3 regions of the Pseudomonas sp. S35 genome follow, and region 3 is predicted to be linked to each of the others. Evidence: predicted binding sites of a transcription regulator. Region 3 holds the regulator's gene; each other region holds the start of a gene.
The links. Region 3 encodes FliA, which starts transcription of late flagellar genes. Its sites were predicted from a motif close to CTAAAGTTTNNNNNNNNNNNGCCGNTAA; they were not measured.

Region 1 (7,117 bases), 400 kb from region 3:
AGCTCGCGGTGGGCCTGATCAACGGTCTGGTATGGGGCGGTGTGATTGGGGTGGTGGCCTACTTGCTGTATGGCAGTTGGTCCTTGGGGGTGGTGATGACTGCCGCCATGACCCTCAACCTGCTGCTGGCCGCGCTGATGGGGGTGCTGATCCCCATGACCCTGGCTCGCCTCGGGCGCGACCCAGCCATGGGCGCCAGCGTGATGATCACGGCCATGACCGACAGCGGTGGCTTCTTCATCTTCCTGGGCCTGGCGACGATCTTCCTGCTCTGATCCCTTCTGACGGGGGCAAGTCTGCCCCCGTCTCGAATTATCTTTCTAAGTTCCAGGCAAAAAAAAGCCAGCACGCGGCTGGCTTCGGCTTTCAGTTGCAGATCAATTGGCTTCTGCGGCCGCCTCGACGTCATGCGCGATGAGCGAGACGAGGGCATTTTGCTGTCGGTGGGAGAGCTGACGAAAACGCTGCAGCAGTTCGCGTTCGTGCAGCGACAGCTCGGGGCTGTCCAGGCGCATGCTCAACTCTTCACCCAGCGCACCTTCCTGAATAAGGCTCTGTTCCAGGCGCGCGATGATTTCGGAGTTCATGCTGCGGTGATGATTGCGAGCCACCTCGGCAATGCGTTCCCGCATTCCGTCTGGCAGACGTACGACGAACTTGTCAGCCGTACGGCTGGAATAAATTGCCTGTTTCAATGGGCGCATATATTTAACCGGTTAGTTCAGGGGAGCGGTTTTTGGAATTGGCCGCAAGCGATGAGTGTTAAGACAAGACTCACGACCAAAGTTCAACCCGGATTGCAAAGAGGCCGCATCATGCCTCAGTTTTGCCATTTACTTGGCGTCAAATCTGTGACAAATATTGAACTGCCTAAAGGCTTTATGCCAGCACTCATTTGCATTTTTGCGGACTGGTTGGAAAACTTTTCTGTGGACGATGCGCACAGACGATCGTCCCGCAGGCCTGGGCCGCAACAGGGTTTCAGGTCGCAGATTGTGTAGCGAAGTGGCCTTTTGCCCTTGTGGTTAAGGATAGTGGCGATTTGCCGATTTACTAGGGGGAGGCGACATAAGGTAGGGCGATGGGGGAGGGTATCAGCGCAAGACCGGGTCGAATTTGATGCGACGTCCCATGATCAGGGTTAACAGCAGCAGGCAGGCACAGACGCCGCTGGCTATCAGTGCGGCGAGTTGCGCATCCTGGGACTCGGCGCCCAAGCCATAGGCGCCAGTGACAGTGGTCAGGCACAGAAACAGCCAGGCAGATTTGGTCATCAGCGGTTTCCTCAGAAAACCCAGTGTTCAGCGGTGGGCGCAGCCTGGGTGCTTTGGATCAGACGTACCGGCGTTTGGGCGTTAGGCGTCATCACCGCCAGTTGCGGACGTTGTTGCAGGTGGTGCGGCACGGCCTGGCTGATCTGCGCAGGGTCGTCATTGCTGGTCGACTGGAGATGGAACATCACCAACGCAGCCAAGGCCACGGCGTTGAGGGTTAACAGAAGGGCACTGTTCATGGTCTTGTTCTCCGCTTGACGCCGTGGCTGAGTGGGTCTTGTAGGAGAAGTATTGCAGGTCTCGTGCCAATCTATTAATTCAATAAAATCAATAACTTGAGTCTACTTTAAAGTGTTGTCAGGTTGCAATTTGCAATGCTGGCACTTTGGGGGAGTGCATTTTGCACGATAGGCGCGTAGTGCCCGTATTTACGGGGCGAAACCACGATTACCGTGGCGCATATCGTCCTACACTCAAAAAGCCCACGGACGACATGACAAAACTGACCTCGGCCGTTAACATGCACGCCGTCCGTCGCTATGCCTTTGGCTCGACGGCTGTCATTTGTCCCAGTAGCTCAATTGGATAGAGCATCCCCCTCCTAAGGGGAAGGTTGGCCGTTCGAACCGGCCCTGGGACACCAGATTCAAAGCCCCGCACAGGTTATCCTGGCGGGGCTTTTTTGTGGGCGGCCGGTCTTTTCAATGATCTATCGAACCTTGCGGTTGATCGAGGTTCACAGGAGGGGAGTGGCGGTAACTTCCAAGCTTCGGGCGGCAAGCCCTGTGCCTTTGCTTGAGGCTCGACGCTGATTTTGTACCTCATGTGCCACCCCGCAGCGTCTGAGCTGTGCAAGCAAAATAATCCCCGGAAACAGCTCATACCGCCTGTCCGGAACCGGCCACCCAGGACTATCATGCCGATAGCCCTGTCTCTCACCGCAAGGAGCCGCTCGGAACGCCGATGCGCCAGATCTGGAAATCTTTTCGAGCCCTTTATTTCGCCTCCTTGATGATGCTGATCGGCTCCGGCCTGCTCAGTACTTACCTGGCCTTGCGCCTGGCGGCCGATCACGTCGACAGCCTGTGGGTCGGTGCGCTGATGGCGGCCAACTACTTCGGCCTGGTGCTGGGCGGCAAGATCGGGCACCGCCTGATTGCCCGGGTCGGGCATATCCGGGCGTATGCCACCTGTGCCGGCATCGTCGGTGCGGCGGTGCTGGGCCACGGTCTGGTCGACTGGTTGCCGGCGTGGATCGTGCTGCGGATGATCGTGGGCCTGGGGATGATGTGCCAGTACATGGTCATCGAGAGCTGGCTCAACGAACAGGCGGACGCCAAGCAGCGTGGCGTGGTGTTCAGCGGCTATATGATCGCGTCCTACCTGGGGCTGGTGCTGGGTCAACTGATCCTGGTCATGCACCCCCAGCTTGGCCTTGAGCTGCTGATGCTGGTGGCGCTGTGCTTTGCCCTGTGCCTGGTGCCGGTGGCCATGACCCGGCGTATTCACCCGGCGCCTTTGCATCCGGCGCCGATGGAGCCGCGCTTCTTTATAAAGCGCGTGCCGCAGTCGCTGAGTACGGTGTTGGGCGCGGGTTTGATCGTTGGTTCCTTCTACGGTCTCGCGCCGCTTTATGCTTCCCAGCAGGGGCTTACGACGGAGCAGGTCGGTCTGTTCATGGGTAGCTGTATTTTTGCCGGGCTGCTGGTGCAGTGGCCGCTGGGGTGGTTGTCTGATCGTTATGATCGCGCGCTGCTGATTCGTTGCTTTGCCTTGTGCTTGGCGGTGGCTGCGTTGCCTTTAGCGATCATGACCGAGGTGCCGCTGGAGGTATTGTTCGTTGCGGGCTTCTTGTGTTCCCTGGTGCAGTTCTGCCTGTACCCGCTGGCGGTGGCGTTTTCCAACGACCATGTGGAAGGTGATCGCCGCGTATCGCTGACCGCCATGCTGCTGGTGACTTATGGTGTTGGCGCGAGCATCGGGCCGTTGCTGGCGGGTGTGATCATGAAGATGTTCGGAAGCCAGATGCTGTATGCCTTCTTCAGCCTGTGTGCGTTGATCCTGGTGTGGCGCATCCGGCCGAAGGCGGTGACCAACCTGCATCAGGTGGAAGATGCGCCGCTGCATCACGTGGCGATGCCCGACAGCATGTCGAGTTCGCCACTGGTCGCCGCGCTTGACCCGCGGGTCGATGAGCAAGTGGTGCAGGATCAGATGCAGACTGCTCCCGATCCTGAGCCGGCAGTCGATCCGCAGCCGCCGGTGGACGAGCCGGCCTTTGTTGGGCCGCCGGAACCCCTGGGGCCGCAAGAGCATCCTCACGACCTGAGCAGGGCGCGCCCCTGAAAGCAAAAACGGGCAGATCCCCAAAGGATCTGCCCGTTTTTTTTGCCGCGACGGTTACCGATTAAAAATCGTCGTCCTTGTCGAAGCGTCGTGCTTCACGCTGCAATTGGTACACAAAACGCTCGACCTGGCGCTGCACCAGGCCGCTCATGTTGTGGAAGCGCACGCCGGCGAAGGTGGTGTTGATCTTCTCTTCGAAGTGCAGGTAACGCAGCTCGACAGAGGTGGTCATGCTGCCAAAGGGCAGGGCGGCGATAAAGCGATCGTAGACCTGGCCCAGTTGCAGGCGTTCGGAGATATCGCCCTCAAAGCGCAGTTTGCAGCCGGTGGCGGAGATATCCAGCAACTTGCCGTTGACCGGTGCCTTGAGCTTTTCGCCGCCGAGTTCGATGTTGACCAGTTGCGCCAGCTTCAACGCGGCGCGAAATGCATTGCGGCGCTGATGATAGACCACCTCGTCCGGCAGGCTGCCGGTGTAGATGCGGTGGCCGTCTTTCTCACTGATGGTCAGGGTGCCGCTGCTTTCCCAGGCGACGCGCACGCCGTCGTGGAAGCCTTCGATACGGAACGGTTCGCCGTTTTCGAGGTGACGCTCGCCGTCACGGGGGATCATCTCATCCAGCGCCAGCGTATTGCTGTCACGGTTGACGTCCACCAGATAGCTCTGGAAGCGCTGGCTGCGCTCGTGGAAGGTGATGATCAGCGGGTCATGGCTGTCTTGCAGCATCCGCAAGGTGCCGGCGATTTCCAGAGGCGTGGTGAGGACCTTGGGTGGCTGCGGGGCATCTTCCGCATTAAGGGCGTTGAACACGGTTCTTCCATCTCCAGACAAAATACGACTACACGCAAGAACCGGCATTTTGCCAGCATGTGGCGCGCCTTGGATAGGGCGCTCGGTAAACCGGCGTCAGGCTTGGCTGCGGGTGCTTGGCTTGACCAGGCGCGAGGTGGAACCTTGGGCGTTATACAGTGCCGGTGGTTCGCCGCCGTGGAGTATACGCAACTGGTTGGCGGTCGTGGCTTGTTGAAGCTGGATCGACTGACCGTTAAGCAGGTTGGCTTCCTGGCACTGGGCGAGCAACTGATTGAGTTCTTTGCTCTGGCTCAGCAATTGATCGCCGACCGAGGAATGGCTGGCCAATTGCGCCAGGCCATCGTGGTCTGCCGGCAGGCCGAGGGTGATCAGGATCTGGCTGCGTTTTTTGCCGTGCTGTTCCAGCAGGACAATCAACGACTGCTTGCGCGCCAGAATTTCTTCCAGTAGCGGCATATCCCGGCCGTAAAGGGCCAGTGATTCTTCTTTTAGCAGCTCCAGCAATTGTTGCGTCGGCGCTAGATCATCAATGATCAGTTGCAGCAAATGTTCGTCGTGATGCATGGCTGGCCTTGGGGTTTAAGCGTCCAAAAGCCCTGCGCAGGCCTTTGCCTAGCGCTCGGCTTCGAAGTTAAGCAGCTTGCTGGCTACACGGTTGCTGTCGACTTTATAGCTGCCATCGGCGATTGCCTGTTTCAATTCGGCCACACGGGCTTTATTGACGACGGGTTGATCGCGCAGCGAGTCAGTGACCTTCTGCAACTGTTGAGCCTCATTGCTCAGGTGTACGGATTCCCCGCTCTGGCTGGCCTGTTCTGCCTTGGCGGGCAGTGGCGGGGCCTTGGCTTCTACGCTTTCCTTGGTGCCGGTGGTACGCGTAGTGCCTGACGTTGCCGGGGTGTTATTTAAACGACTGAAATCGATGACCATGATAAAAAACCTCTGGGTATTTGGACGCTTGCCATGTTTTCGGCCATACCCGGACAAACTTTAGGCGCAAATGACAATAAATCTACGCACGGGATACCTCGTGCACAGTGTAGGAAAACCCAGCGTCCTGTACCAGTAATCTATAAAGCGACCTCGACTTGCCCTGGGGCTGTCACCCGCGCCTTGATCACGCGGTTGGAGTTGAGGTTCTTGACGCGAATCTGTTCACTCATGCCGCCGTTGGACAGCGCTTCGCCGGGCATCTTCACGTTCAGCGCGCCACTGCTGGCGGAAATCACCACTTGATCGCCCTTGCGAATCACTTCGGCCTGTTCCAAATGCACCAAGGTGATCACCTGGTCGGTGACCACTGGTCGGGTCAGTTTCTGCCCGATGGCCTGATCCAAGGTGGTCAGGTAGCCCTGGCTGATCTGGCTGATGTCGCGTTCACGCAACACAACGTCTTCAAAACCGATGATGCCGGTGCGTTTGAGCGGGCGTGCCACTACCACTACATCGCGGAACAGTTTGACCTGCGCGGGCACGAACACCGTCCAGGGCGAGGCGCCGTCGCAGCGTACCCGCACGGTCACGCGGCCGATGGGCTGGGCAGGGCTTTCCAGGGTGGCTGTCAATTCCTTGTCGCACATGGGCATGCGCAGGCGTGGGTCCAGTTGGTTGACCTGGATTTCATAACGGCCTGGTGTCTGGGTGGTCGCCAGATAATCTTCTACAGTGAACTCAAGAAACCCCTGAGTGACGCCGATAAGTAGATCAGGCAAGGTGACGTTGTCTGCGCGGGCCGCGGTGTTCAGGCCCAAAGCAAGCAGCGCCACCGTGACGCAGAGCAATCTGCGGTAACGTGGGAATCGAAGGCGTCGGGAAACTGTCGTTTTAATGTCCATGGCCAACAAATAGCAAAGCTCGTGCCGTTTAGTGTTGGGTGCGCGTCGCACCCTCAAAGGTTTAGCGTAGGAGTCTGGGCATGGCAGGTGTAATGGATTCAGTAAACCAGCGCACACAGCTGGTAGGGCAGAATCGCCTGGAGTTGTTGCTTTTTCGCCTGGATGGCAAACAGCTATATGGCATCAACGTGTTCAAGGTGCGGGAAGTGCTGCAATGTCCCAAGCTGACGATCATGCCCAAGTCCAGCCCGGTGGTGTGTGGCGTGGCCAACATCCGTGGCGCGACCATCCCGATTCTTGACCTGGCCCTGGCCACCGGTTCGGCTGGCCTGCAGGACCGCGAGAACCCGTTCGTGATCATCACCGAGTACAACACCAAGACCCAGGGTTTCCTGGTGCGCTCGGTGGAGCGCATCGTCAACATGAACTGGGAAGAGATCCATCCGCCACCCAAGGGCACCGGTCGCGATCACTACCTCACGGCGGTGACGCGGGTCGATAACCAACTGGTGGAAATCATCGACGTGGAGAAGATCCTCGCCGAAGTCGCCCCGACCTCCGAAAACATCTCGGTGGGCGTGGTCGATGCAGAGACCGCGCATAAAGCCGTGTCGTTGCGTGTGCTGACGGTGGATGACTCCTCGGTGGCGCGCAAGCAGGTGACACGTTGCCTGCAAACCGTGGGTGTGGATGTGGTGGCGCTCAATGACGGCCGCCAGGCGCTGGATTACCTGCGCAAGCTGGTGGATGAAGGCAAGAAACCGGAAGAAGAATTCTTGATGATGATCTCCGACATCGAGATGCCGGAAATGGACGGCTACACCCTCACGGCTGAGATACGCAGCGAT
Region 2 (7,117 bases), 2.9 Mb from region 3:
CCCGAACTACCCGAAAAATACGGTGCCACTGCTGGAGATCGGTGACGGGCAGTACTATTTGTACGACAACCAGGCACGCAAAGCTCTGGTTTGGGCTACACCGAATGGCGGTATTGTGCGTGTCTTGGAAGACGGGCTGGAGGCCTTCATCATTCAGCACGTCTTCGCAGGCTAGTTGAAAGTATCCTTTAGATAGTCGGTACTGGTGTTGCCTGCTCAAGCTGTTCTGCAATGCATGCCAGTTCCTGCTTGGAGGCACAGCGCCTACCGTCCTGGGCGAGCCGATTGACTAGCGCCTCCAAGGCATCTGGATTGTCGATCAAAGATTCAACCTGCTCTAAAGGTGTCATTTCGTGAGAGTTACGTTGCCATGCAAGCGCGGGGGCCAGTTCCAGCAACCGCCTTACAGCATGCAAATTGGCGATCCAGCTTGCAGTGTGTAACGGTGACTGTCCGTCATTAGTGAGATGATCCAAGCGGCACGGATGATCAAGTAGGGCATCCACGCAACTGTCCACTCGGGATTTGATCGCTGAGTGAAGGGCGGTCATACCATGCCAGTCCTGAATTTCCGGATCAGCACCAGCCTGCAGCATGATCCTGATCAGCAGCATCAATACCTCTCCGCCATTACCCAGAAAAAGCCTCGTAGCTGAATAAGCTACGGGGCTTTTTTGCTTTGGACGGCATCAAAGTCCTACATACGTATCCACACCGCTTTGTAAGAATCGCTCGCCAAGGTTGAAGGCGGTATGAGCGAGTGCCTGGTGCTTTCCAATAAGCGAAGGAACACATCCACCCCTTCTACCGTTGATCAATAGCGTGAACCGAGCCCAGCACCAGGTGTTTGCCGGTCTTTGCTGAGACGTCATTGTTTTTTGGGAGATGGGTATGTTGATTTACCGAGAAACGCTCAACGAGGCACTCGCCCTTCGTGAGCGTCCTGGCGCGGTGGGCTTGGTGCTGAGCTTGGAGGGCGCGCGTTATTACGTATTCATCAGTCGCCAGTCTCGTGATCAGGTAGCCAACAGTGCCGTGGGGAATAGGTTGAAGTTGAATGCGCAGTTGCTGAACCGGACGCTGACCCCCAGCGAACACCAGGCTAAGTTCGCGTCATTGCTTCCGATTGCACGAAGCCTGGCAGTGCAGCGCGAGGTGGAAGTCGAGGGGCGCCACGCCGAAGAGTTGATGATCGAGCGCTTTAATGAGTGCATACAGAATTTCGTCGCATTGCGTGGCCGGCCACCGGCGAAGGCAGAGGTATTTTTGTCTCATTGCCCTTGCCAGTCAAAGGATCCAGGCGCGAGCCCGGCACGTATGCTCGCGGGTACTTTTTACCCGAGTACCTGCAAGGCCAAGCTGATGAAGTTTTGTACATCCGGAGCGCGATCGCTGATCTCTTGGAGGGTCTACTACCAGTTTGATATTGGTGTGTCGAAACTCGACATTAATGAGCGGTGCAATAACCTCGTCATGTGCAAGCAGCCTGCGTTTATCAACGCTTAGAGATGGGTTCAACTGACCGTTTCCTGAGGTGCTGGAAATCTTCTCCAGCACTTTCCCCAATATCCCTCAAGTCCTGCCCCGGCAGGCCGAAACGCTCTCATACGACATCGTATCCCCAATAAGAGAGCGCCCCTAAATGTCCCTTCGCAGCCTGTCCATCGCCCGCCGTGCGGGTTTGGGTTTTGCCTTGATTGCTTTGCTCGTGGCCCTGCTGGGCTTTTTTGCGTTGTCGAACATGGCAAGCATCCGCGCCAGTGCGGTGCAGGTGGAAAGCGGGCTGGTGCCGAAGATGCGGCTGGTGGCTGACATTCGCGAAATCATGCTGCGCATTCGTACGATTTCTTTGCGCATGGCGCTGGACCCCAACCCCACGAGCCTCCCGCAGTACCGCAGCCAGATGGACACCCGCAGCCAGGACCTGACCAAGAAACTGGCTGACCTCGACGCGGTGATCGACACGCCCGAGGTGCGCGCCCTGTACGACCAGTTCCAGGGTTCGCTACGCCAGTACCAGCAGGGGTTGGCCCAGTCGTTTGTGCTGGCCGACAAGCAGCAGGGCGCCGAACTCAATAAGTTGCTGCTGGTGGACATGAAAACCGTGGTCGATGGCTCCGGCGCGCAGCTCAACGCATTGGCCGACTACTACAACGCCCAGATCAACCAGCAGGGCCAGGCAGCGCAGGCGCAGTACAGTCGCTCGCGCACGATGGTGTTCGGTTTCGTCATCCTGGCCGGCCTCAGCACGGTGGCCCTGGCCTGGCTGCTGACGCGCAGCATCGTCGGCCCGTTGGGCCAGGCGATGCGCGCTGCAGAAAACGTTGCGCGGGGCGACCTGACCCAAACCGTGCAGGTCAGTGGTGACGACGAGGTGACCCGTTTGCTCGTAGCCCTGCACTCCATGCAAGGCAGCCTGCGCAGTACCTTGCAACTGATCCGCCAATCGGCGGCTCAAATGGCGGCCTCCGCCACCGACCTCAACGGCATTACCGAGCAGAGCAGTCGCAGCCTGCAACAACAGACGGCTGAGATTGAACAGGCGGCGACGGCCGTCAACGAGATGACCTCGGCCGCGGAAGAAGTGGCGCGCAATGCGGTTTCCACCTCTGAGTCCACGCGCCTTTCCAATGAGACGGCGCGTGAAGGCCAGCACCGCGTCGGTGAAACGGTCAGCGCGATCCAGGCCCTGAGCAGCAATATCGGCGAGACCTCGACCCTGGTGCAGAGCCTGGCCGAGCAATCGCGGGATATCGGCAAGGTGCTCGACGTGATTCGCTCCATCGCCGAGCAAACCAACCTGCTGGCACTCAATGCCGCCATCGAGGCGGCGCGTGCGGGGGAGTCCGGCCGTGGTTTTGCGGTGGTGGCAGATGAAGTGCGTGCGCTGGCCCATCGCACCCAGCAATCGACGTTGGAAATCGACCAGATGGTCACCGCCATGCGCACCGGTTCCAATGAGGCCTTGACGTCAATGCAGTCCAGCACCCAGCGTGCCACCGACACCTTGACCCTGGCAGAAGGCGCGGGCGGCGCCTTGAGTCAGATCACTGACTCCATCGACCAGATCCATCAGCGCAACCTGGTGATTGCCAGTGCCGCTGAGGAGCAAGCTCAAGTGGCCAAGGAAGTCGACCGCAACATCGTCAATATTCGTGACCTGTCGGCGCAATCCTCGTCCGGCGCCGGGCAGATCAATGGCTCAAGCCAGGAGTTGGCACGCTTGGCGGTTGCGCTCAACGACGCGGTCGCACGGTTCCAGTTGTAGTGAGCTCAGGGCGAAGGCGTGAGTTCCAATACCCGGTTTCTTCCGCCTTCGGCCAGTAGATACGTCCCTCGTCCCGTCGGCACAATCGACTGCGGCGCCTTGAGGAACGACAGGATGGTCTGCTGGCGCCCCTGTTTATCAATCAGCAACAACCGCGCCCGATGGGTCGCGTCCTCGTTGATCCACAGCCCGCGCTCATCGCACATCAAGAACGTCGGCTGGTTCAGTTTGCTCAAGACCACCGGGTCGCTGCCGTCTGCGGTCAGCTCGCGCACGACGCCTTTTTGTTTCTCCGTGTAGAGCATGCGCCCATCGGTGCAGCGTACGATGGCCTCGCCTTCCTGCACGTGGTCGCGCAGTACGCTCAGGGACTGGTCGCTCCAGCGATAGCGCAGCAGGCGCCCGTAGGGCTTGCGGTCCTCGATGGCGTAGAGGTCATCGCCGTCATCCCACAGCCCTTGCACGCTTTCGCCTTTGAACAGTTCGGTGACGACGCCATCCTTGAAGAAACTGACGGGCTCGCCGCTGGACTCCTGGCTGAACACCCAGCCGCCACGGGTGGCAAACATGCCGTCGGGTTTGGACAGGTTGGCCACCACCACCTCACGTGTGCCGTCGGGGTGGATGCGCACGATGCTGCCCTTGGCGCGATCGAGCTCCTGGCTGACCATCAGCGAGCCGTCCGTCGCGGGCATCAGCGAGGCGGCCTTGGGCACATCGCGGTGCAGCACCTGGACACTCCAGCCGTTCGCCGCGCTCACGGGGTAGAAGCTTTGCCAGGCGAAGAAGCCGCCAGCAGCAAGACAGGGCAGGCCCACCAGCCATGCGCCTAATCGCAGTAGCCGGTGGCTTTTTTTGTTATTGAATGCCTTGGTCATTGAAAACTCATTCGATAGGGTTCGGCGTGCAGCCTACGCAGGTGCGTGTTTTTTTCAATGTACTTGGGCCATGCGTCAGCGCATTCGTAAGATAATGCCCGTCAAATCGACCACACTGGCGACTCCCGTGATCATCAACTTCGACCTCAACGACCTCCAAGCCTTCCGCGCCGTGGTAGACAAGGGCAGTTTTCGCGGCGCCGCCGAGGCTATCCGTATCTCGCAACCGGCCCTCAGCCGGCGCATCGAAAAGCTTGAATCCGCCCTTGATGTAAAGCTGTTCGAACGCACCACGCGGCGGGTCAGCCTGACGATGGTGGGCCGCGCGTTCCTGCCGCAGGTGGAGCGCATGCTCGACGATCTGGACATCGCACTGATGGGCATCAGCAACGTCGCGTCCACACGCATGGGCAATGTCACCATCGCCTGCGTGCCCTCGACCGCGTACTACTTCATGCCGCACGTGATCTCCGAATTCCACAAGCTGTATCCGAAAATTCGCCTGCGGGTGCTGGACGCCAGTGCTGGCGAGGTGTGCCAGGCGGTGGAAAGTGGCGAGGCGGATTTTGGCGTGAGTTTCAGCGGCAGCCTGGCCGATGAAGTGGAGTTCGAATTGCTGTTGCAGGAGCGCTACGTGCTGGCCTGTCGGCGTGATCACCCGCTGGCCGGGCGTGACAGCGTGACGTGGGCCGAAGCCTACGAACATGACTACATCACCGTGGACAAGACCTCCGGCAACCGCTTCCTGCTGGACCAGGCCTTGCGCGGCGTGCGAGTGAAGAAACCGAGTATCTGCGAGACGCACCACGTGACCACCATGATCGGGCTGGTGGAGGCGGGGCTGGGCGTGGCGATGGTGCCATCGATTGCGATGCCGGCGTGCGAACATCCGATTCTGGTCAGTGTGCCGCTGGTGGAGCCGCAGGTGATGCGCAATGTGGGCTTGATCAAGCGCCGCGGGCGCACATTGCCACCGGCGGCGCTGGAGTTGGAGCGGTTGGTGCGGGAGATGCCGTTTCGGTCAGCGTGACACCGAATCCAGGCCGGTGGATTGCACCACCGGTTGCGCCTCGGGCGACGCCAGGTACTTCAGCAGCGCCTTGGCCTGCGCCGGGTGTTCGGCGTTCACCGGAATACCGGCCGCAAAGCGCGTCACTGATTGCACGTCTTCGGGGATTTTTCCTACAAAAGTCACGCCCGCTACTGGTAACAATTCCGCTACCTGTTGCAGACCTACTTCGTAGTCACCCTTGGCAACCTGTTCAGCCACCGGTTGGCGTTCGATCATCGTGCCCTTGGCCGGCATGCCGAGCTTCTTGAACAGCTCTTTCTCGACATACACACCGCTGGCGCTGTCCGAATAGGCCACCGATTTGGCCTTGCTCAGCACGGCCTTCAATTCTGCGTCGGTGCCGATTGCGGGCTTCGCTGCACCGGCCTTCACCACCAGGCCGATGCGTGAATCCGCCAGCTCCACCCGAGACGCCGGGTCGACCTTGCCCTGTTTGATCAAGTCATCCAGGGCGTAGCCGACCATGATCACCACGTCGGCGTGTTCGCCCCGGGCCAGGCGGTTGGGAATCGCTTCCGGCGCCTTGCCCATGGACGGGCCGAGAATAGTGTCGAGGGTGTCACCGCTGTGCTGGGCATACTGCGGGCCGAGCAGCTTATAGGCGGCGGTGAAGCCGCCCGAGGTCATCACCTTGAGTTCCTCAGCCTGGGCCGTCAGCGCCAGCGCGCCGAGGGCCAGGGCCGCCAGGGTCTTGAGCAGCGGCTGCATCATACGGCCCCCTGCATCACCTGCCCGCGAGTGTTGGCGCGGCGATACAACGCCAGGGTCGAACACAGCGCGCACAGTGCGGCAAACATCATCCAGTAGGCCGGCGAGGCCTTGTCTTCGGTGATATGGATAAACCAAGTGGAAATCGCCGGGGTAAAGCCACCGAAGATCGCCGTCGCCAAGCTATAGGCCAGGGAGAACCCCGCCACGCGCACTTCCACCGGCATGATTTCGGTCAGCGCCGGGATCATCGCGCCGTTGTACATGCCATAGAGGAAGGAGAACCACAGCAGGGTTTCCAACATATGGCCGAAGCTCGGCGCATTTACCACGTAGGACAGTGCTGGATAGGCGGTGAGAACGGTCAGCGCCGTCATGGCGATCAGTACCGGCTTGCGGCCGAAGCGGTCGCTCAAGGTGCCGCCGATCGGCAGCCAGACAAAGTTCGACACCGCCACCAACAAGGTCACCAGCAGCGCGTCGGAGGTGCTCAATTGCAGCACGGTCTTGCCGAAGGTCGGCGCGTACACGGTGATCAAGTAAAACGCGGTGGTGGTCATGGCCACCATCAGCATGCCGCCGATCACGACGGTCCAGTTCTTCACCAGGGTTGCCAGCACTTCACGCATGGTCGGACGATGCTTGCGGTTGGCGAACTCTTCGGTTTCCTGCAAGTTGCGCCGCAGCACAAAGATAAACGGAATGATCACGCAACCGACGGCGAACGGAATGCGCCAGCCCCAGTCGGCAACCACTGCCGGCTCCATCCACACGTTCAGGCCATAACCCAGCGCAGCGGCGACCACGATGGAGATCTGTTGGCTGCCCGACTGCCAGCTGGTGTAGAAGCCCTTGCGGCCTGGGGTGGCCATCTCGGACAAGTACACCGACACGCCGCCCAGTTCTGCACCGGCCGAGAAGCCTTGCAGCAAGCGGCCAAGCAGCACCAGCAGCGGTGCCCACAGGCCAATGGTGTGATAACCCGGCACCAGCACGATCAGCAGGGTGCCGCTGGCCATGATCGACAGCGTTACGATCAGCCCTTTGCGGCGACCCACGTCGTCGATATAGGCACCGAGAATGATTGCGCCAAGAGGACGCATCAGGAAGCCCGCGCCGAACACCGCGAAGGTCATCATTAATGACGCAAACTCATTAGCGGCGGGGAAGAACGCGGCAGCGATGTAGGTG
Region 3 (7,117 bases):
TGCGCGTCGGATTGTCCCGCGCAATCGTGCAAAGCATTGTAGGGCTTGACTCCGAGCTGCCTGTGATCACCTTGGAGCCAAGGTTGGAACAAATATTGCTCAATAGTATTCAGAAGGCAGGACAAGGCCAGGAAGAGGGCGTTCTGCTGGAACCAAGCATGGCTGAAAAGCTGCAGCGCTCGTTGATCGACGCCGCGCAGCGCCAAGAGATGCAAGGCCAACCGGTGATTCTGCTGGTGGCCGGCCCGGTCCGCGCGATGTTGTCGCGGTTTGGACGCCTGGCAGTACCGAATTTGCACGTTTTGGCTTATCAGGAAATTCCTGACAACAAGCAAGTGACTATCGTCGCGACAGTAGGGCCCAACGGCTGAGGGTAGTGGGTTATGCAAGTGAAGCGTTTTTTCGCCGCCGATATGCGTCAGGCCATGAAACTGGTCCGTGATGAACTGGGCGCCGACGCCGCGATTATCGGTAACCGTCGTATTGCCGGCGGTGTCGAGCTGACGGCTGCCCTGGATTACACCCCCTCGGCGCTGGCGCCACGCGTGCCGAACATGGAGCTCGAAGACGAGCTGCGCAAGACCGCCTCGCGTATCGTCTCGGCCCAGGCCGAACTGAGCATGCGTGGCGACAGCGATGCCACCACCAATCGCCAGTTGTTTGCCGGCCTGCCGCTGACGGCTGCCGAGCCCCTGGTTGAGCCGACCTTCATCGAACCGCCGCGTCCTGCCGCGCCAGCCCCGGCCGCCGCCGTCGACCAGCGTGTGTTTGATTCGATGCGCTTTGAGCTCAATGGCCTGCGCGAACTGCTGGAAGTGCAGCTCGGCTCGCTGGCCTGGACACAACTGCAAGGCAGCAAGCCGCAACAGGCCAACCTGTGGCGCCGCCTGCAACGCATCGGCCTGTCCGGTCCGCTGTCTCGCGACCTGCTGGCCCTGACCACCGAAATCGACGAACCTCGCCAAGCCTGGCGCATGTTGCTGGCGCACCTGGCGCGGATGATCGTCACCCCGGAAATTGAACCCTTGGAAGAGGGTGGCGTGATCGCCATGGTCGGCCCTGCCGGCATGGGCAAGACCACCACCCTGGCCAAGCTGGCCGCGCGTTACGTGCTCAAGTACGGCGCCAATAACATCGCGCTGGTGAGCATGGACAGCTACCGCATCGGTGCCCAGGAACAGCTCAAGACCTTGGGTCGTATCCTCAATGTGCCGGTGACCCACGTCGATCCGGGCCAGTCCCTGGCCAACGCGCTCGACCCGCTGCTGCGCAAGCGCGTGGTGTTGATCGACACCGCCGGCCTGCAAGCCAGCGACCCGGCGTTGCGCATGCAACTGGAAAGCCTGGCTGGGCGTGGCATCAAGTCGAAAAATTACCTGGTGCTTGCAACCACCAGCCAAAAACAGGTTCTTACCGCTGCGTACCATAGCTACAAGCGCTGCGGCCTGGCCGGTTGCATCCTGACCAAACTGGATGAAACCGCCAGCCTGGGCGAAGTGTTGAGCCTGGCTATCAGCCATGAACTACCGGTTGCCTACCTGACCGACGGGCCGCGGATCCCGGATGATCTGCATCTGCCGCGCCGTCATCAGTTGGTCAGCCGCGCCGTCAGCGTGCAAATGCAAGAAGAGCCTAGCGAGGAAGCGATGGCCGATATGTTCGCCGACCTCTACCACCACCCGGCAAAACGGGTCGGTTGAAGTCAGGATGAACACCGTGAAATGTACCTACATCGATGGTCTGCAAGCGATTCACGCGGCCAAGCCATGTAGCCTGCGTCTAAGCAAGACAAGGTAAAGAAATAAAATGGGCAGCATGCATCCCGTACAGGTGATCGCGGTGACCGGCGGCAAAGGTGGCGTCGGGAAAACTAACGTGTCAGTGAATTTGTCCCTGGCCCTGGCAGAGCTTGGCCGTCGCGTCATGCTGCTGGATGCTGACCTGGGGCTGGCGAACGTCGACGTTCTGCTGGGACTGACGCCCAAACATACCCTTGCCGATGTGATCGAGGGGCGCTGTGAGCTGCGCGATGTGCTGCTCCAGGGCCCTGGCGGGATCCGCATCGTGCCGGCCGCCTCCGGTACCCAGAGCATGGTGCACCTGAGCCCGGCGCAACATGCCGGCCTGATCCAGGCCTTCAGTGATATCGGCGACAACCTCGACGTGCTGGTGATCGACACCGCCGCCGGGATCGGCGAGTCCGTGGTCAGCTTCGTGCGCGCCGCGCAGGAAGTGTTGCTGGTGGTCTGCGATGAACCCACCTCGATCACCGACGCCTACGCCCTGATCAAACTGCTTAACCGTGACTACGGCATGAACCGCTTCCGCGTGCTGGCCAACATGGCCCAGAGCCCGCAGGAAGGGCGCAACCTGTTCGCCAAGTTGACCAAGGTCACGGATCGCTTCCTCGATGTCGCCTTACAATACGTCGGCGCAGTTCCCTACGACGAGTGTGTGCGCAAGGCTGTGCAAAAGCAGCGTGCAGTCTACGAAGCGTTCCCTCGTTCCAAATGCGCACTGGCGTTCAAGGCTATTGCCCAGAAGGTCGATACTTGGCCGTTGCCCGCCAACCCTCGGGGGCATCTGGAGTTTTTCGTCGAGCGATTGGTACATCAGACGAGCGCAGGACCGGTGCTATGACAGCGAACGGCTACAACGCCTACAAGAAATCTGCCCGTGACAGCCAGGGTGAGTTGATTGAGCGCTATGCGCCGCTGGTCAAGCGTATCGCCTATCACTTGTTGGCTCGCCTGCCCGCCAGCGTGCAGGTCGAGGACCTGATCCAGGCCGGCATGATCGGCCTGCTCGAAGTGTCGACCAAATACGACGCCAGCAAAGGCGCGAGTTTCGAGACGTATGCGGGTATCCGTATCCGTGGCGCGATGCTCGATGAGGTGCGTAAAGGCGATTGGGCGCCGCGTTCGGTGCACCGCAATACGCGCATGGTCAGTGACGCAATTCGTGCAATTGAAGCAAAAACCGGTCGCGACGCTAAAGATCACGAAGTTGCGGCCGAACTCCAATTGAGTCTCGACGATTACTACGGGATTTTGAACGATACCTTGGGCAGCCGCCTGTTCAGTTTCGACGACCTGTTGCAGGACGGCGAACACGAAGGGCTGCACGAGGACGGCGCGAGCGCACACATGGAGCCGTCGCGCGACCTGGAAGATGAACGCTTCCAGGGCGCATTGGCGGACGCCATTGCCAACTTGCCCGAGCGCGAGCGGTTGGTGTTGGCGCTGTACTACGACGAAGAGCTGAACCTCAAGGAAATCGGTGAGGTCCTGGGGGTCAGTGAATCGCGTGTCAGCCAGTTGCACAGCCAATGCGCAGCCCGCTTGCGCGGGCGATTGGGAGAGTGGCGAGCGCGCTGACAGGCGGTGTGGGGGCACTGCGAAGCGATACCGCGAAGGTGATTGGCCTTCGCGGGTTCGACCCGTGGTGTTCCCAGCAGTCCTTTTTGTGTAATGCCTGTTGATTGAAATGGCGCGTCCAGGTGCTGGGCGCGTTTAAGACTGCTTGGAGGTCGAATTGGACAAGAACATGAAAATCCTCATCGTTGATGACTTCTCAACGATGCGGCGGATCATAAAAAACCTGTTGCGTGACCTTGGGTTCACAAACACGGTCGAGGCGGATGACGGCCTGACGGCAATTCCGATCCTCAACAGCGGGAGCATCGACTTTCTGGTAACGGACTGGAACATGCCGGGAATGACCGGTATCGACCTGTTGCGCCACGTGCGCGCCGACGAAAAGCTGCGCAGCCTTCCCGTGTTGATGGTGACCGCCGAAGCCAAGCGTGAGCAGATCATCGAAGCCGCCCAGGCCGGGGTCAACGGTTATGTGGTCAAGCCATTCACTGCACAGGCCTTGAAAGAGAAGATCGAAAAGATCTTCGAACGCATCCACGGCTAATGCCATCGCGGGGGAGCTATGGAGCATAAAGAAACGTCACAGGGAGACTTCGAGTCGACCCTGAAAAAACATGCTCACCAGTTGGTCGACAGCCTTGAAAGAGGCCAGTTCGGCGACGCGGTGCAGTTGATCCATGAGCTCAACCAGACCCGTGACCGCGGCCTGTATCAGGAAGTGGGCAAGCTCACACGCGAGCTGCACAGTGCGATCGTCAATTTCCAGATTGACCCGCATATGCCCCAGGCCGAAGAAATCTCACAAATCACTGACGCCACCGAACGCCTGTCCTACGTGGTCAGGCTGACTGAGGCGGCGGCCAACCGCACGATGGACCTGGTGGAAAACGCCACGCCCCTGGTCAATGGCATGGCCACTGAAGCCCAAGCCCTGAGCAACGACTGGGGCCGCTTCATGCGCCGGGAAGTGGGGGCTGAAGAGTTCCGTGAGCTGGCCCGTCGGGTCGAAGGGTTCTTGTCACGCAGCGAGCAGGAAAACCGCACGGTTGCCAGCAACCTCAATGACATTCTGCTGGCCCAGGACTACCAGGACCTTACCGGTCAGGTGATCAAGCGTGTGACCCAGTTGGTCACCGAAGTGGAAAGCAACCTGCTCAAATTGGTACTCATGGCTGGCCAGGTCGACCGTTTTGCCGGCATCGAACATGACCGCGAAGCGATCCTCTCTGAAAAAGATCCACAAAAACATCTCGCCAAGGGTGAAGGTCCGCAGATTCATGCCGATAAACGTGAAGACGTTGTGTCAGGTCAGGATGACGTAGATGACCTGTTATCCAGTTTAGGCTTCTAAGGAGCACCCACATGAGCTTCGGCGCCGATGAAGAGATCCTTCAGGATTTCCTTGTAGAGGCCGGCGAAATTTTAGAGCAACTGTCCGAACAACTGGTCGAGCTGGAAAGCCGACCGGATGATGCGAACCTGCTCAATGCAATTTTTCGCGGTTTTCATACTGTAAAAGGGGGCGCCGGCTTCCTCCAGCTCCATGAGCTGGTGGAGTGCTGCCACATCGCCGAGAACGTGTTCGACATCCTGCGCAAGGGTGAGCGTCACGTTGATTCGGAATTGATGGACGTGATTCTCGAAGCACTGGATGCGGTCAACGGCATGTTCAGCCAAGTGCGTGAACGTGCCCCGATCACCGCGGCCACGCCGGAACTGTTGGCCGCCCTGGCGCGCTATGCAGAGCCGGCCGACACCACGGCAGCGCCGGTGGTTGAAGCCGCGCCTGAGCCGGTGGCGCAGCCAGAAGCCGATGTAACGGACAGCGAGTTCGAGCAGTTGCTCAACTCCCTCAGTGCCGTCAAGGCCGAGGCTGAAGCACCGGCGGCGCCTGCCCCGGCAGCGGCGCCGACCAGCGAAGACATCACCGACGCCGAGTTCGAATCGCTGCTCGACCAGTTGCACGGCAAGGGCCAGTTCGCCGCCGATGCGGTGGCGCCGGTTGCCGCTGCCCAAGCGCCTGCGGCCCCGGCCAGTACCGACATTACCGATGACGAATTCGAAGCCTTGCTTGACCAGTTGCATGGCAAAGGCACGTTCGCCGTCGACGCCCTGCCAGACGTGGCGCCAGCGCCTGCTGCTGCACCTGCCAGTGCCAAGCCTGCGGACGATGGGTTGATCTCCGATCACGAATTCGAAGCGCTGCTGGACGATTTGCACGGCAAGGGCAAGTTCACCGAAGTCGCCTCGGCGGCGGCTGTGGCGACGGCGGCACCGGTTGCGGCCAAAGCGGCTGCACCTGCACCTGTGGCAGCGGCCAAGCCAGCCGCCCCGGCTCCAGCACCGGCGCGTGCAGCTGCGCCACCGCCGCCGGAAAAACCGGCCAGTGAAGCCGAAACCACGGTGCGGGTCGATACCGCGCGCCTGGACGACATCATGAACATGGTCGGCGAACTGGTACTGGTGCGTAACCGTCTGGTGCGCCTGGGCCTGAGCAGCGGCGATGAAGCCATGCAAAAGGCCGTGTCGAACCTCGATGTGGTGACGGCCGACCTGCAAACCGCGGTGATGAAAACGCGCATGCAGCCGATCAAAAAAGTCTTCGGCCGTTTCCCGCGCCTGGTCCGTGACCTGGCACGCCAGCTGAAGAAAGAGATCAACCTGGAACTGGTGGGTGAAGAAACCGACCTCGACAAAAACCTTGTCGAGGCCCTGGCCGACCCGCTGGTCCACTTGGTGCGCAACGCCGTCGACCACGGCGTCGAAACCCCGGAAGAACGCGAAGCCTCGGGCAAGTCCCGTGGTGGCAAGGTGATTCTGGCGGCGGAGCAAGAAGGCGACCATATCCTGCTGTCGATTACCGATGACGGCAAAGGCATGGACCCGGCGATCTTGCGCAATATCGCGGTCAAGCGCGGCGTGATGGACAAGGACGCCGCCGACCGGCTGACCGACACCGAGTGCTACAACCTGATCTTCGCCCCAGGCTTCTCGACCAAGACCGAGATTTCCGACGTGTCGGGCCGTGGCGTGGGCATGGACGTGGTGAAGACCAAGATCAGCCAGCTCAACGGCTCGATCAACATCTACTCGACCAAGGGCCAGGGCTCCAAGATCGTGATCAAGGTGCCGTTGACCTTGGCGATCATGCCGACCCTGATGGTGATGCTGGGCAACCAGGCTTTCGCCTTCCCGCTGGTCAACGTCAACGAAATCTTCCACCTCGACCTGTCGCGTACCAATGTGGTGGACGGCCAGGAAGTGGTGATCGTGCGGGACAAGGCGTTGCCGCTGTTCTACCTCAAGCGCTGGCTGGTTGCATCGGCTGCCCATGAGGAGCAGCGCGAAGGCCATGTGGTGATTCTGTCCGTGGGCACCCAGCGCATCGGCTTTGTCGTCGATCAACTGGTTGGCCAGGAAGAAGTGGTCATCAAGCCTTTGGGCAAAATGCTGCAGGGAACCCCGGGCATGTCGGGTGCGACCATCACCGGTGACGGTCGGATCGCGCTGATTCTCGATGTTCCGAGCATGCTCAAGCGTTACGCCGCTCGGCGTATTTGATTCTGGTGGGGCAGGGCGGTAATGCCCGCCCCGCCTAACGGAGTGTTTATGGCAGTCAAGGTCCTGGTGGTGGACGATTCGGGTTTCTTCCGCCGCCGCGTCTCGGAAATTCTTTCCGCCGATCCAAGCATCCAGGTGGTCGGTACGGCCACCAACGGCAAAGAGGCGATTGATCAAGC

Region 1: the regulator FliA is predicted to act here: its motif matches at 5,401-5,428, upstream of flgM (flagellar biosynthesis anti-sigma factor FlgM).
Region 2: the regulator FliA is predicted to act here: its motif matches at 1,572-1,599, upstream of PspS35_RS07815 (methyl-accepting chemotaxis protein).

The regions. Positions count from the first base shown of each region.
Region 1 is NZ_CP019431.1:5,032,122-5,039,238, reverse strand. Features, by position in the region: gene mgtE (magnesium transporter) at 1-275, shown strand, start outside; gene PspS35_RS22570 (Arc family DNA-binding protein) at 378-704, opposite strand; gene PspS35_RS22565 (PA3371 family protein) at 1,095-1,274, opposite strand; gene PspS35_RS22560 (hypothetical protein) at 1,286-1,513, opposite strand; tRNA gene PspS35_RS22555 (tRNA-Arg) at 1,841-1,917, shown strand; gene PspS35_RS22550 (MFS transporter) at 2,238-3,620, shown strand; gene PspS35_RS22545 (flagellar brake protein) at 3,682-4,431, opposite strand; gene PspS35_RS22540 (flagellar protein FlgN) at 4,528-4,998, opposite strand; gene flgM (flagellar biosynthesis anti-sigma factor FlgM) at 5,047-5,364, opposite strand; gene flgA (flagellar basal body P-ring formation chaperone FlgA) at 5,505-6,269, opposite strand; gene PspS35_RS22525 (chemotaxis protein CheV) at 6,350-7,117, shown strand, end outside.
Region 2 is NZ_CP019431.1:1,734,979-1,742,095, forward strand. Features, by position in the region: gene PspS35_RS07800 (SMI1/KNR4 family protein) at 1-175, shown strand, start outside; gene PspS35_RS07805 (ankyrin repeat domain-containing protein) at 189-614, opposite strand; gene PspS35_RS07810 (hypothetical protein) at 892-1,506, shown strand; gene PspS35_RS07815 (methyl-accepting chemotaxis protein) at 1,643-3,268, shown strand; gene PspS35_RS07820 (hypothetical protein) at 3,274-4,080, opposite strand; gene PspS35_RS07825 (LysR family transcriptional regulator) at 4,274-5,176, shown strand; gene PspS35_RS07830 (substrate-binding domain-containing protein) at 5,168-5,926, opposite strand; gene PspS35_RS07835 (MFS transporter) at 5,926-7,117, opposite strand, start outside.
Region 3 is NZ_CP019431.1:4,627,322-4,634,438, reverse strand. Features, by position in the region: gene flhA (flagellar biosynthesis protein FlhA) at 1-371, shown strand, start outside; gene flhF (flagellar biosynthesis protein FlhF) at 384-1,700, shown strand; gene fleN (flagellar synthesis regulator FleN) at 1,807-2,640, shown strand; gene fliA (RNA polymerase sigma factor FliA) at 2,637-3,377, shown strand; gene PspS35_RS20635 (chemotaxis response regulator CheY) at 3,547-3,921, shown strand; gene PspS35_RS20630 (protein phosphatase CheZ) at 3,940-4,728, shown strand; gene PspS35_RS20625 (chemotaxis protein CheA) at 4,740-6,938, shown strand; gene PspS35_RS20620 (chemotaxis response regulator protein-glutamate methylesterase) at 6,987-7,117, shown strand, end outside.